2 regions of the Serratia sp. EC4 genome follow, and region 2 is predicted to be linked to the other one. Evidence: riboswitches for the same ligand, from Rfam matches in the RefSeq annotation. Region 2 holds a riboswitch; the other holds the start of a gene.
The links. Region 2 has a riboswitch for fluoride ahead of crcB (fluoride efflux transporter CrcB). Riboswitches for the same ligand answer to the same signal wherever they lie in the genome.
Positions count from the first base shown of each region.

Region 1: another riboswitch for fluoride. It lies ahead of ACP39K_RS00935 (DHHA2 domain-containing protein); the one in region 2 lies ahead of crcB (fluoride efflux transporter CrcB).

Region 1 is NZ_JBNIDE010000001.1:201,611-208,918, forward strand. It holds gene eno (phosphopyruvate hydratase) at 1-640, opposite strand, end outside; gene ACP39K_RS00930 (adenine nucleotide alpha hydrolase family protein) at 657-1,085, opposite strand; gene ACP39K_RS00935 (DHHA2 domain-containing protein) at 1,089-2,054, opposite strand; fluoride riboswitch at 2,095-2,170, opposite strand; gene ACP39K_RS00940 (diguanylate cyclase domain-containing protein) at 2,347-4,227, shown strand; gene ACP39K_RS00945 (AraC family transcriptional regulator) at 4,299-5,147, shown strand; gene ACP39K_RS00950 (DUF2000 family protein) at 5,201-5,608, shown strand; gene ACP39K_RS00955 (LysR substrate-binding domain-containing protein) at 5,658-6,521, opposite strand; gene ACP39K_RS00960 (MFS transporter) at 6,703-7,308, shown strand, end outside.
Region 2 is NZ_JBNIDE010000002.1:259,678-266,985, reverse strand. It holds gene lipB (lipoyl(octanoyl) transferase LipB) at 134-802, shown strand; gene lipA (lipoyl synthase) at 795-1,760, shown strand; gene tatA (Sec-independent protein translocase subunit TatA) at 1,854-2,069, opposite strand; gene ACP39K_RS07880 (diguanylate cyclase) at 2,288-3,355, shown strand; gene ACP39K_RS07875 (GNAT family N-acetyltransferase) at 3,360-3,785, opposite strand; fluoride riboswitch at 3,869-3,931, shown strand; gene crcB (fluoride efflux transporter CrcB) at 4,011-4,394, shown strand; gene ACP39K_RS07865 (TetR/AcrR family transcriptional regulator) at 4,684-5,280, shown strand; gene ACP39K_RS07860 (multidrug effflux MFS transporter) at 5,287-6,477, shown strand; gene cspE (transcription antiterminator/RNA stability regulator CspE) at 6,535-6,744, opposite strand; gene ACP39K_RS07850 (M20 peptidase aminoacylase family protein) at 7,091-7,308, shown strand, end outside.

The DNA.
Region 1 (7,308 bases), on a different contig from region 2:
CAACCGCCGGCGCGAAACCGCCTTCGTCGCCGACGCCGACCGACAGGCCTTGTTCCAACAGGATTTGGCGCAGCGCCTGATAGACTTCACTGCCCCAGCGCACGGCTTCGCGCAGCGACGGCGCGCCCAGCGGGGCTATCATAAACTCCTGAAAGTCCGCCCCTTGCCAACGGGCGTGCACGCCGCCGTTGATGATATTCATGCAGGGCACCGGCAGCAGGTTGGCGCCGATGCCGCCCAGATAACGATACAGCGGCAGTTGCGACAATTGCGCCGCGAGGCGGGCGGCGGCCAGAGAAACGCCGAGCAGGGCGTTGGCCCCCAATCGGCTCTTGTTCTCGCTGCCGTCCAGCGCGATCAGCCGGCGGTCAATCTCCTCTTGTTGGCGCACATCCACCCCGCGCAGCGCCTCATTGATCGCCGTTTTGACGCTGTGCACCGCCTCCAGTACGCCTTTACCGCCGTAACGGTGCGGATCGCCGTCGCGGTGTTCCACCGCCTCGCGTGAACCGGTGCTGGCGCCGGAGGGAACCGAAGCCCGTGCCACGACGCCCGCCGCAGTCATTTCAACTTCGACGGTCGGGTTGCCGCGCGAATCCAGGATCTCTCTGGCGGTTACGCTTTCAATCTCATAGCTCATGGGTAGTCACCTCATTCTAGGGAGTAGGCACATGCTTTATCAGCACGTCGATCGACAAATGGTTAATGAACTCGAAGCCGAAGGAGGCAAAGACGCCGAACGGACGGTTCTGATGGCCGAGCAGCAACAGATCGACCCCTTTGCGGGCAACCAGGGCTTCGACGTCTTTGAAGCGATGGATGCTGACAATTGCGCGCACCTCCAGGGGGATTGAGCAGTCTTCCACCAGACGGCTGAGCATGGCTTTGGCGGCGATCACCTCGCTGGACTGGCGATCTTTGGTCAGCGAATCGCTGAGGTAGTCCAGCTCGGCATAGTCGGCGCTGATGTGCGCCACGGTAATGCGCGTATTCATCTGCTGATTGAGGCGTTCGGCATGACGCAACAGCAGCCGGCCGTCGCGTTCATCCTGCACCAGCAGTAAAGCATGTTGGTAGAGCGGCATGACTTATCTCCCTGCGTTAGCGATCTGGCGGGTTAACCACGGTAAAACCTCTTTTTTCCGGCTCGTCATGCCGGGCAGCGACACCTGACGAATGTCGAGCACCCGGTTCGGCGAGAAATACAGGGTGGAGCGACGGCAGGTGATATCGGTGACCAATAGCGCGGCCATCGCCAGCCCGGCTTCCTGCTTCGCGTGTTCAAGCGCCTGTTGCAGCGCGGGCAACAGCGGATCGATGTCGCTCATGGCCCGCACTTCTATCTGCGACAGCAGCAGCGAGACGCTATGGATGCGATAATTCTTGGCGTCGCGCTGCAGCAACTGCGCGGCGGATTGCCCCGAAAGATCGGTTTTGGCGGCCAGCAGCCCGGCGGTGAAGGCGTCATAGTCAACGTGAGAAATTGCGCGCAACCGCGAGACCGCCAGCCGATCCTGTTCGGTGGTGGTCGGCGCGCTCAGCGCGACGGTATCGCTCAAAATCGCGCCCAGCAGCAGCGTGGCCTGGGCGGAAGAAAGCGGCATCGGCCTTTCCGCCGCCAGGATCTGCAGGATCACGGTGGCGCAACAGCCGACGGCGCGAACCCAGACATCGGGCGGGTTGCGGGTGATTAACGTGCCCAGCCGGTGATGGTCGATAACGCCGACCACATCGCTGTCGGGCAATGAGGCCGGCCCTTGTTCGACGTCGGTAAAATCGACCAGCCAGACTTTACGGTCACGGAGATCGTCTTTCAGCAGCGGAGGCGCTTGTACGCCGGCGGCGGCCAGTATGTAGCGGGTTTCCGGCGTCAGTTCGCCAAGGCGGAAAGCGACAGCCGGTTTGCCGAGGTGATTGAGCCAGTCCGCGACCACCAGCGCGCTGCAGATGCTGTCGCTGTCGGGATTCTTATGGCCGAAAACGTACAGCGGCATTTCCCGCACGGTGAGATCAGGCTGGGGCGGAAAAGGGGTAAAACGTGGGATTTCATTCATAGCGACTCCTGACATACCTGCCTAAAAAATAAAGCGAAGTTGTATATCAGGCGTCATCATCCGGTTCGAGCGAACGCGGCGGTTGGGAAAGGTGGAACACCATCACCTTGTGAACGACTGTAGCGCAGCGCGGTGGCAAACGCAACGCCCGGCAAAGCTGGCGAGAATGCGCAATCGGATTGATACTGAGTGAGTCTATGATGGACAAGGATATTTGCCGCCAACCGACGAAAACGCTGAACGGACTCACGCCGGCTATGCCGGGGCCGTCGGTGACACATTGGGAGACAACATGCTCGAACCCTGCTTCCCCGAAAACGAAGCTGAACGCCTGTCGGTATTGAATTCGCTGAACGTGCTGGATTCAAACTCGGTGGAGAAACTGGATCGCATCACGCGGCTGGCGGCGAAATACTTCGGCGTGACCATCGCGCTGGTGTCATTGATCGACCGGGATCGTCAATGGTTTTTATCGCGTTACGGCCTGGATGCCCGGGAAACGCCGCGCAATATCTCATTTTGCGGCCATGCTATCTTGCAACGCGAAGCGCTGGTGGTGCCCGATACCGCCAACGATCCGCGCTTTTTTGATAATCCGCTGGTGATTGGCGGACCGCGGATCGGTTTCTACGTTGGGCAACCGCTGCTGTCGCTCGACGGGTTGCCGCTCGGCACCCTGTGCATTATCGACAGCCAGCCGCAGCCGTTTTCCCCGGAACAACTGGCCGACCTGCACGACTTCGCCGCCGTGGTGGAGGAGTATTTGCAGAGCATTGAACGCCACGTCTATACCGAAAACCTGAAGTCCAATCTGCAACGCTCGGAAGCCCTGTTCGAACAGACCTTCGCCCAGGCGGCGGTAGGGATGGCGCTGGTGTCGCTGCAGGGGTATTGGTTGCGGGTCAATCCGCGCATCTGCGAAATGTTGCGCTATTCCGAGCGCGAGCTGATGGATCGCACCTTTCAGGACATTACCTATCCGCTCGATCTCAACACCGATCTGGAAAAACTGCAGCAACTGCTGAGAAACGAGATCAGCACTTATTCGCTGGAGAAACGTTATTTCCGCGCCGACGGCTCGATCGTCTGGGTGCAGCTGACGGTGGCGTTAAACCGGTTGCCTAACGGCAAACCGGATCATTTCATCTCGGTTATCGTCGATATCAGCGAGCGCAAGGCGGCGGAGGCCGATCTGTTCGCTCTGCAACACGAGCTGGAACAACGCGTCGAAATCCGCACGCGGGAGCTGAATGTGGTCGTCAAGAAACTCAACGAAGAGATTGAAACCCGGGTGCTCGCCGAATATCAGCTCAGCGCGGAGAAGGAACGCCTGCGCGCCATTACCGACAATATGCCGGCGTTGATCAGCCAGATCGACGGCAATGAACGCTACCTGTTCGCCAACAGCGCCTACAAAACCTGGTTTGGCCTGGAAGAAAGCCGCCTCAGAGGAATGACGGTGCGCGATTTTATGGGGGAGAACGTTTATCAGATAGCGAAACCGATGATAGACAGGGCCCTGGCGGGGGAAATGGTGAGCTTTGAAAATGAGCTCCAGACCCAAAAGGGACTGCTGATGATCCACACCACGCTGGTGCCGTGCGAAACGCAGGGGTTTTACATTCTGTCCATGGACATTACCGAGTTGAAGCGGCTGCAGCAGCGGCTGGAATATGACGCAACCCATGACATGCTGACCGGATTGACCAATCGACGCGCGTTTCTGCGCCGGTTGTCGGGCACGTTGCAGGCCTGTTGCCATCAGCGGCAGATGGCGCTGTTGTTTATCGATCTCGACGGGTTCAAAACCCTTAACGACAGCTATGGTCATGACTTCGGCGACGCGATCCTGAAGACATTCGCCACATTGCTCAGCGCCTGCGCAGGCGAGCACCACAGCGTCTCGCGCCTGGCCGGTGACGAGTTCACGGTGATCCTGTGGCCGTTGACGGATCCGCGGCGCGAGGTCAGCGAATTTTGCGAAAACGTGTTGGCGCAACTGGCCAAAATTACGCAGATCGGGCCGCAGAAGGTACGGCTTTCCGCCAGCATAGGCGCGGCCATTTCTCCACGCGGCGATGTGACGGAGGAGATGCTGTTGACCCGCGCCGACGGCGCGATGTATCAGGCGAAATCGGCCGGAAAGGGCACTTATGCCATCTGCGAGCTGTGAGCGTGCAACGGTGGCGGTCTCAGGGTAAGCTGTTTTTTCTTTTCCTGTAAGCAGAACTCCGGATTTATTGCATGGCGTCCAATCATCAACATACAGACTGGCTCGAACTGCGGCGCGATGACGAAACGGGTATTGAGAGCGTCAACGCCCACTTTCAGGGGCATGCCTACGATCCTCACGATCATGATGAAATGCTGGTGGGCGTCACGCAGCAGGGCTTGCAGCGTTTCAATTGCCACCGCTCGCTGCACACCAGCCGGCCGGGGCGCGCCATGCTGATCGAGCCGGGCGCGGTGCACGATGGCCATGCGCCGCAGGCCGAAGGGTTTACCTATGCGATGCTTTATCTGCCGCAGCGCTGGGTCTCCGACGCGATGCAGCGCCGCGGATTGGGGGACGCTTCAGTGCTGGAAGGCGCCTTCCACAGCACGTTGACCGACGATCCGATGCTGGCGACCGCGATACAACAGGCTTTTTTTGCGTTGCATCAGAGGGAAGGCCGGCTGGCGCGCGATCAAAGCCTGGACCAACTGCTGACGCTTTTGGCGCGGCATATACGCGTCAGGCCAACGTCCCAACGCGATGACGCTTTGATTGAGATGAATCGTTTACGGGACTACTTGCACGAGCACATGGCGGATAATCCCAGTCTGGAGGAACTTGCGCTTCAGTGCGGTCTGGATCGTTTCCGTCTGACTCGCCAATTCACCCGCGCTTTCGGCCAGTCGCCGCATGCTTACCTGATCCGGCTGAGGCTGCGTGCCGCGCGACTGTTACTGGCGCAGGGGGAAGAGCCGGCGCAGGTCGCCATGCAGGTAGGCTTTGCCGACCAGAGTCATTTGGGCCGCTGGTTCCGGCGCGCCTACCGTTTATCGCCGGCGGCCTATCAACGGCAGTGCACAAACGTTCTATACCGCTGACTCGCTCATCGCCGATGATGCGCTTTTAAGAGCACAACGGAGTAGAGCGAAACATGTTTGATACCAAGATAGCGTTTATCGTGCGCGACGATCTGCAAACCTGGCAGCGGCTGAACGTGGTGGCCTTTCTGGCGACGGGCATCGCCGCCGCCGCCCCGGAGATCATCGGCGAATGTTACGTGGATGCGCAAGGCAGACGCTACGGCGGCATTTCCGGGCAGCCGATGCTGATTTTCGCCGCGGATCTGCCGGGCCTGCAAAATGCGCATCGCAAAGGGCTGGAACGGGAATTGACGCTAATCCCCTATGTGCACGCCATGTTCTCGACCGGGCACGATGCAGCCAACCGGCAGGTTTTTCTCGCCGAAGACGCGGACAACCTGGATTTGGTCGGCCTGGCGCTGCGCGGGCCGAAGAAAGCGGTGGATAAGGCGATAAAAGGCCTGACGCTGCACGCCTGAGAAATACCGTTAGCGCGGTGCGCTTTTGCGGCGGGATCCAATACGGCGCTTACGCCTGGAACGTCTGCAGCCAGGTGGCGAACTTTCTCACGACCTCATCGTCCCGATCGCGCAGCAGCAGGGAATAAACGCCGGTTCGAATCGTCAACGCCGGGAAGGGCGACACCAGCCGGCCGGACGACAGATGTTTGGCGCAGAACAGGTAAGGCACGACGGCCAGTCCCAGGCCGTCTTCGGCCGCCTGAATGGCGGCGAAGGTATGGTCGAGCGTCAGCGGCGAGGCGTCCAGCGCCGTCGGATAGGTATTCAACCAGCTGCGCCATAAATCTTCCCGGGCGCGGATGCGAATGGCTGTATGCCCGGCCAGATTGTCTGGCGCACTGATCGGCATGGTGCGCAAATAGCTCTGGCTGCAGACCAACAGGCTGTCTTCCTGCAAAAAAGGGATCGCCTTCAGCCCTGAGAAGTGCGCGGGGTCGCGCCTGATCGCCAGATCAAACGGCATATTGCGATCGACGGCCCCAGTGGCGGTGGTGATATCAACCGCGACCTCCGGATGAATCTCGTTGAACGCCGCCAGTTTCGGCATCAGCCAGTGCATGGTGAACGTCGGCAGGCTGTGCACCACCAGCCGTTGCCGACCGGCGCTCGCTTTCAGCGCGCTTTCCGCGGCATACAGTTCGCTTATCACCCGAGATGCGGTGCGGGAAAAATTCTCGCCGGCCTGCGTCAGCCGCACGGATTTGTGTCCGCGATAAAACAGCGTGACCCCCAGCTGTGCTTCGAGACTGCGAATATGGCGGCTGACCGCGCCGGTGGTGAGAAACAGCTCATCCGCAGCGGCGCTGAAGCTGCCGAGACGGGCGGCGGCTTCGAAAGCGGACAGGTGCGGCAGGGAGTGGATTTTTTTCATAGGTTGAGTCTAGCTCAACCAAATGAGGGAGGAAAGATCGTTTGTCAGCCGTTGATTTTGCTCACTATGATGAGGCATCTCCTTCTGATTGCTGAGTTTATGATGCGGATCTTTTGGCTATCGGTCATGTGCGTTAATGGCGTTATCCTCACCCTGCGGTTGGCAGGGAGGCGGCGCTGAAATGCGAGCTTTCTTTTTGCTTTGCGTGAGCCGGGCTGGCCTCTGCCTGGGCACCATGATGTTTGCCGGCGCGCTGCCGACCATCAGAAGCGAGTGGCAGCTCGACGCCGCCTCCGCCGGTACGGTGCAGACGGTGTTCAGCCTGACCAACGCCCTGGCGTTGCTGGTGGCTTCCTGGTGGTGTGATTCGCTGGGCGCGCGTCGCGTGTATCTGCTGTTTTCCTGGCTGGGCGCCGGTGCGCTGATGCTGTTCGCCGTGTTTGCCCATTCGTATATCGGTGCGCTGGTGTTGATGGCCTTCGTCGGCCTGACGCAGGGCGGCGCCTATACGCCGGCGCTGCTGTTAGCGATGGGGATGAACGGCCCGGCCCGACGCGGTTACGCCATCGGCATGATCCTGGCGGCCAGTTCGTTGGGGTATTTTCTGTCGGTTTTCATCGCCGGTTGGAGCGCCATGCGCTGGGGCGCCGGCGTGGCGTTTTCCCTGTGCGCCGCCGGTGCGTTACTGGGGGCGCTGGCGGGTTCGTTGGCCCTGGTCGGTTATCAGGAACCGCAACCGCGCACGCTGGGAAGGAAGACGAAACGAGAAAGCTATGCTATCACCTAT
Region 2 (7,308 bases):
TCCAGCATAAACCCCTGCTTATCAACCCGGGATGGCGCAGCGTCTTCCCGGGTTGCGCATTTTTGGTCAGCGAAAGGCTGGTCGCCAGCCGGAGCGCCCGGTATAATGGCTTTACCACTTCTGTAACCTGACGATGACTCTTTTGCAACCAGACAAGATCATTTTGCGTCAGCTGGGGTTGCAGCCCTACGCGCCTGTATCCCAAGCCATGCATAACTTCACCGACAGTCGTACCGAGACTACGCCGGACGAGCTGTGGCTGGTGCAGCATCACCCGGTATTCACCCAGGGCCAGGCCGGCAAAGCCGAACACGTGCTGATGCCCGGCGATATCCCGGTTGTCCAGAGCGATCGCGGCGGCCAGGTGACCTACCACGGGCCGGGCCAGCAGGTGATGTACGTGATGGTCGATCTGAAGCGCAACAAGGTCGGCGTACGCCAATTGGTCACGGCGATAGAAGATACGGTTATCAACACCCTCGCCCACTTCCGCCTCGCATCGCGCGCCCGTCCGGATGCGCCCGGCGTGTACGTGGGGGAGCAGAAAATCTGTTCGTTGGGTTTGCGGATCCGCAAAGGCAGCTCATTCCACGGCCTGGCCCTGAATGTGGCGATGGATCTCAGCCCCTTCCAACGCATCAACCCTTGCGGTTACGCCGGCATGCAGATGACGCAGGTCAGCGCGCTGGCGCCCGGCGTTGGCATTGAAGACATACACCCAATCCTGGTACAGGAATTTGTTCATTTACTCGGCTACCAGACGGTCGAGCTTCGTAACTGGAACCTGCACGATTATGAGTAAACCAATTCAGATGGAACGCGGCGTCAAATACCGCGATGCTGACAAAATGGCGCTGATCCCGGTCAAAACGGTGGTCACCGAACGGCAGGAGCTGTTGCGTAAACCCGAGTGGATGAAGATCAAACTGCCTGCCGACTCAACGCGCATTCAGGGCATCAAAGCCGCCATGCGCAAGAACGGCCTGCACTCCGTCTGTGAGGAAGCTTCGTGCCCTAACCTGTCCGAGTGTTTCAACCACGGTACCGCCACCTTTATGATCCTCGGCGCCATCTGCACCCGTCGTTGCCCGTTCTGCGACGTGGCCCACGGCCGCCCGATCGCGCCAGACGCCAACGAGCCGGAAAAGCTGGCGCAAACCATCGCCGACATGGCGCTGCGTTACGTGGTGATCACCTCGGTTGACCGTGACGACCTGCGCGACGGCGGTGCTCAGCACTTTGCCGACTGCATCTTGGCCATCCGCGCCAAGAGCCCGAACATCAAAATTGAAACGCTGGTGCCGGACTTCCGCGGCCGTATGGATCGCGCGCTGGAGATCCTCACCGCCACGCCGCCGGACGTGTTCAACCACAACCTGGAAAACGTGCCGCGCGTCTACCGCCAGGTGCGTCCGGGCGCCAACTACGAGTGGTCGTTGAAGCTGCTGGAGCGCTTTAAAGAAGCGCACCCGGATATCCCGACCAAATCCGGCCTGATGGTTGGCCTGGGCGAAACCAACGCGGAAATCATTGAAGTGATGCGCGATCTGCGTCGCCACGGCGTGACCATGCTGACGCTGGGCCAGTACCTGCAGCCGAGCCGTCACCACCTGCCGGTGCAGCGCTACGTCAGCCCGGCCGAGTTTGACGAGATGAAAGAAGAAGCGATGGCGATGGGCTTCACCCACGCCGCCTGCGGCCCGTTCGTGCGTTCGTCTTACCACGCCGATCTGCAGGCCAAAGGGATGGAAGTGAAATAACGCGTAATAGTTTGTTACGCTATAGACGGCGGAAACGCCAAAAAACGGATGTCCGCAAGGCATCCGTTTTTTATTGCGCGCCATCAGACGGAATTAAACGTCTTTCTTTTCGACGCTCTGCTGAGCGGACTGACTTTCGGCGGCATTGTTGCCGGCGGACGGCGGCGTGCTGTCGTCGCCCACCGCTTTTTTAAAGCCTTTCAGCGCCGCGCCAAGATCGGCGCCGAGCGTGCGCAGTTTGCTGGTGCCGAACAGTAAAATCACCAACACCGCAATCACCAGAAGTTTGGTAATGCTGATACCTTCCATACTCACCTTCTTATCATAGAGCGCTGCGTGAACAGCGAGAAAAACTGACCTTGCCTGCGAATATTTAGCGACTTTCCTTCGGCTCGCACAACCGCAACATGTAACAGAGTGAGATCCGTCGCAGGAATGCCACGCGCCCCCGCGGCGTGAATCCAAGACTATTCTTAGTTTATCACCCGCATGCTACGCTGCCGTGATGCCTATCAGGGAGATGCCGGATGTATATTGCACCACCCATTTTCGATGCCCGAAAATCCGGCCTCAGCTTCGCCAAACGCACCTATCTGCCCCGCGTCGCCGGTCTGGGGCTCGGCTTTATCTGCGTTTGCGCCGCGCTCTACCCCTTGGCTCCGCCCACGGCGGTCTGGCTATTGCTGGCCTTTCACGGCTTTCTCTGGCCGCATCTCGCCTATCGCCTGGCCTGCCGCGCCAAAGAACCGTTCAAAGCCGAGATCCGCAACCTCTTGATCGACTCCGCCTTCGGCGGCTTCTGGGCGGCGATGATGGCGTTCAACGCGCTGCCCGCCATCGTCATCCTGTCGATGATGAGCATGAACAACATCGCTTCGGCCGGCAAAGCGCTGTTTGTGAAAGGATTGGCCATTCAACTGACCACGGCGATGCTCACCGCCGCGCTGCTCGGCTTCCCGTTTCACCCGCACAGCACGGCGCTGCAAATCTATCTGTGCCTGCCGATGATCTACCTGTATCCGACGCTGCTTGGGCTGGTGACCTACCGCACCGCCAAACGACTGGCGGAAAAGAAACAAGAGCTGCAACGCATCAGCACCCGCGATGGGCTGACCGGCTTATATAACCGCCGCCACTGGGAGCACCTGCTGCATCGCCAGTTCGACAGTTGCCGCCGCTACCAGGATAACGCCACGCTGATTCTGATGGATATCGATCGCTTCAAAACCATCAACGACACCTTCGGCCATGCTTTGGGGGATGAGGCCCTGGCGGCGTTGGCGGAAGAGTTGCTGATCGGCATGCGCAACGTGGATATCGTCGGGCGCTACGGCGGCGACGAGTTTGGCGCAGTGCTGCCGAACACCAGTGCTGAACAGGCGGGAATCGTTCTGCGCCGCATCCAGCAGCGGCTGGACGCGGTCAGCTTCAAGGAGGCGCCGCAGCTGCGGCTGCAGATCAGCGCCGGTATCGCTGACTACCACCCCGCGCTGGGCGGCTATCTTGACTGGCTGAAAGCGGCCGACGGCGCGCTCTATCGGGCGAAGCAGAATGGCCGCAACCGGCTGGAAACGGCGGCGCCGCCAGGGGAGTAACTTACTAACTTAATATCTTGGCAAAATACTTCGGCGCTTCGACAAAGCCTTCGCGCCGGTAAAACGCATGCGCCCGCTCGCGGCGGCTGTGGCAATGGACTTCCAGCCGATCGCAGCCGCGACGGTGCGCCAGCGCCTCGCCTTCCGCCAGCAGTCGCCGCCCTACGCCCGCGCCGCGCGCCCGTTCGTCGACGCAAAAATAGCTGATGCGGCCAATGTCGCCGGCCAACGCCAGCTGCGGCAGAAAATGCAACGATAACACGCCCAACACCTGCTCCCCGTCCGCCGCCACCAGCAGCGCCTCATCCGGATGCGCCAACAGTTGCTGCATCCGCTGCGTCAGAAACGCCTCGGTGCCGGGATAATCCAGCGCCGTCATTAATTCAGCGATAGCGTGCCGGTCGCTCAGACGCGCCGTTCTGATTTCCATCCGTTTTACCTCGCAGAGTGTCGATACTACAAAATAGGCGGCGTTAGGTGTAACATCCACCGGGTGCGGCGAAAAAGGCCGTGCGGCACGCTGGAGATGACATTCCTCCCTAACCGCCTTCACAGGCTGATGATGTCTACGTAACCTCTCGGAGAGAGGCGCGTAGCGTTACGCCTGTCCCTTTCCGAGCCTCGTGAATTTCTCTGATTGAAAGGTAGTTGCCCCATGTTGAGCTCTTTACTGGCCGTATTTATCGGCGGCGGCGTCGGCAGCGTTTTGCGCTGGGCGGTAAGCATGAAAATGAATCCGCTGAACGCCCACATTCCGCTCGGTACGCTGATGGTCAATCTGATCGGCGGTTTTATCATCGGCCTGGCGATGGCGATTTTCACCCGCATGACGCATCTGGATCCCACCTGGAAATTACTGATCACCACCGGGTTCTGCGGCGGCCTGACCACCTTCTCCACCTTTTCGCTGGAGGTGGTATACCTGATGCAGGATGGCCGCTTCGGCTGGGCGCTGGCCAACATGCTGCTCAACCTGGCCGGTTCGCTGGCGATGACGCTGCTGGCCTTTATGCTGGTGATGTGGCTCAACGGGCGCTAAGCCCTTAATGTTTCCTTAATCTTGCATGCGCATAATCTCATCCAGTACCCCTGACTGGATGAGAAACCGCTATGTTTAGCCTGCCGAAAACCGCCGCCGAAGCGATTGCCGTTGCGCTGTGCGTCCTGATCGTCGCCGCCTTTATCAAATCCTACCTGTTCACATAAGCGCCTTTTCCCCGCAGCACGCGTTCACCTTGCGTCTTTCCGGCCGTTTACACTACAATTGAGAATGAACGTTCACACTCAAAAATGTGAACCCGGCTCACGCGTAGCAAAGGATCGGGCAGATGCTCCCCCCCAACGACAGTAAACAGGCCAAAGTGCAGGCTCGCCGCGATCAGATCGTCGAAGCGGCGAAAACCAGCTTTCGCCGCCACGGCTTCCACGCCGCCAGCATGGCGGAGATCGCCCAGGGCTCGCAGCTCAGCGTCGGGCAAATCTATCGCTATTTCGCCAATAAAGACGCGATTATCGAAGAGATCGTCAACCGCATCATCACCAACAAGATGCAGCGGCTGGAAAACCTTGGCGATCACATCAACCTGATCGCCGGCACGTTGGCGGCGCGCACGCTGTTTCAGCAGCCGGGCGAGAGCGAAACCGATCACATGCTGATGCTGGAAGTGACCGCCGAGGCCACGCGCAACCCGGTGGTGGCCAAAATGCTCAGCGATGCGGAAGCGCGGCTGTTTCGCCACGTGTGCCACAATCTGCAGCGGCTGTATCCCCATTTCAGCGCGGAGGAGATCGCCGCGCGGGTGGAGTTTATCGCCGTCATGAGCGAAGGCACCGGTTACCGTATCCTTACCACGCAAAAAGCCGATGCGTCCCTGCTGCGCGATCTGTATCAGCAGGCCATTTCTCACCTGTTCAGGAAATCTTAATCTCCCATGACCAAACACTTAGCCAGACAACGTCTGGTGTACGCCGTCGTGCTTGGCCTGCTGGCCGCGCTGGGGCCGCTGTGCACCGATCTCTATCTGCCCGCCCTGCCGGAAATGGCGGGCGAGCTGAATACCTCTACCGCCGCCGCGCAGCTCAGTCTGACCGCCGGGCTGCTCGGCCTGGGCGTCGGCCAGCTGATTTTTGGCCCTTACAGCGACAAGCTGGGCCGTATGCGCCCGCTGTTGCTGTCGCTGATCCTGCTGCTCGGCGCTTCGCTGTGGTGCGCGCTGGCGCCCACCATCGACCAGCTGCTGATCGCCCGCCTGCTGCAGGGCATCGCCGGCGCCGGCGGCGCGGTGATTTCCCGCGCCATTGCCCGCGATCTGTACGCCGGCCATGAACTGACCCGCTTCTTCGCCCTGCTGATGCTGGTCAACGGCCTGGCGCCGATCGTCGCGCCGGTGCTGGGCGGCGTCATGCTGCAGGTGATGAACTGGCGCGGTATCTTCGGCGTGCTGGCGGCCATCGCCGTACTGCTGTTCAGCCTGTCGGCGTTGAAGCTGCGCGAATCCCTGCCGGTCGAGCGCCGCAGCCAGGGCGGTATCCTGGCGATGCTGATGTCGCTCGGCGGGTTGCTGACCCAGCGCTATTTCATGGGCCTGTGCCTGACACAGGGCTTCGTGATGGCCGGCATGTTCGCCTATATCGGCGCTTCGCCTTTCGTCTTGCAGCAGATCTACGGCCTCAGCCCGCAGATGTTCAGCCTGTGCTTCGCCATTAACGGCGTCGGGCTGATCATTGCGGCGCAGCTGGCCAGCCGTCTCAGTTCACGTTGGGGGGAACGCCGGGTATTGAGGGGCGGGTTAACGCTGGCGGCCGTCGCGTCGTTGTTGTTGCTGTTGGCCGCCGCGCTGCATGCGCCGCTGGCCGTGTTGCTGGTGCCGCTGTTCTTCTCGGTGGCGGTGATCGGCATCGTCGGCCCGACCGCCTCTTCACTGGCGATGCAAAGCCAGGGGGACAAAGCGGGCAGCGCCTCGGCCTTGATCGGCGTGTGCATGTTCGCCCTTGGGGCCTGCGCCGTGCCGCTCACCGGGCTGGGCGGCACTTCGGGCCTGTCGATGGCGCTGACCATCGTCGGCTGTTACGCCATCGCCATCCTGCTGTTCAGCCTGTTGGCCCGCCGCAGCGACGCATAACGCGCCCAATAAAAAACCCGCTCAATGAGCGGGTTTTAAGAAATTCAGCTACGCAGCTTAGATAGCAGTAACGTTAGCGGCAGATGGGCCTTTGGCACCGTTCGTGATTTCAAACTCTACACGCTGGCCTTCAGCAAGCGTTTTGAAACCATTGCTAACGATGGCAGAAAAGTGAACGAAAACGTCCTTGCTACCATCTTCCGGAGTAATGAAACCGAAGCCTTTGGATTCATTAAACCACTTAACGCTACCTTTAATCTTAGACATCAAACTTACCTTTAACGTGAATGAAAGACACAAAACCTGTGTCGATTACAGTACAGCAAGCAGGCAAGATTTTGTCCACCACCGCGATCACAGAAATCCGATAAAGAGTGAAAAAATCCGTGTTGCCCGGTGTAAATGCATTGCACCGGTTGCGATACGTTACCGTTCCAGGCCAATCCTCTCCCTGCGCCGGCGAACAACGCGCGAACGCCCAAACTCGCCCGCTGACCCCAGCGTTGACGCCCCCATGCAGACGCAATCGCTATGAAATATAACCAGATGGTCTTTTTGCTTCTGCGCCCCCTGCACTAGGGTTAGGGTTTATTTCCCACTGTGAGCCAAGCCTATGACCAGCCAGTTGGCAGAAAAGATCATCGCCTATCGGCGTGAGCTGCACCAAAACCCGGAGCTTTCCAATCACGAATTCGCCACCACCGCCCGGCTGACCCGCTGGCTGCAAGAGGCAGGCATTCGTATTCTGCCGTTGGCGCTGAAAACCGGCGTCGTGGCGGAGATCGGCAGCGGCAAGGGGCCGATCATCGCCCTGCGCGGCGACATTGACGC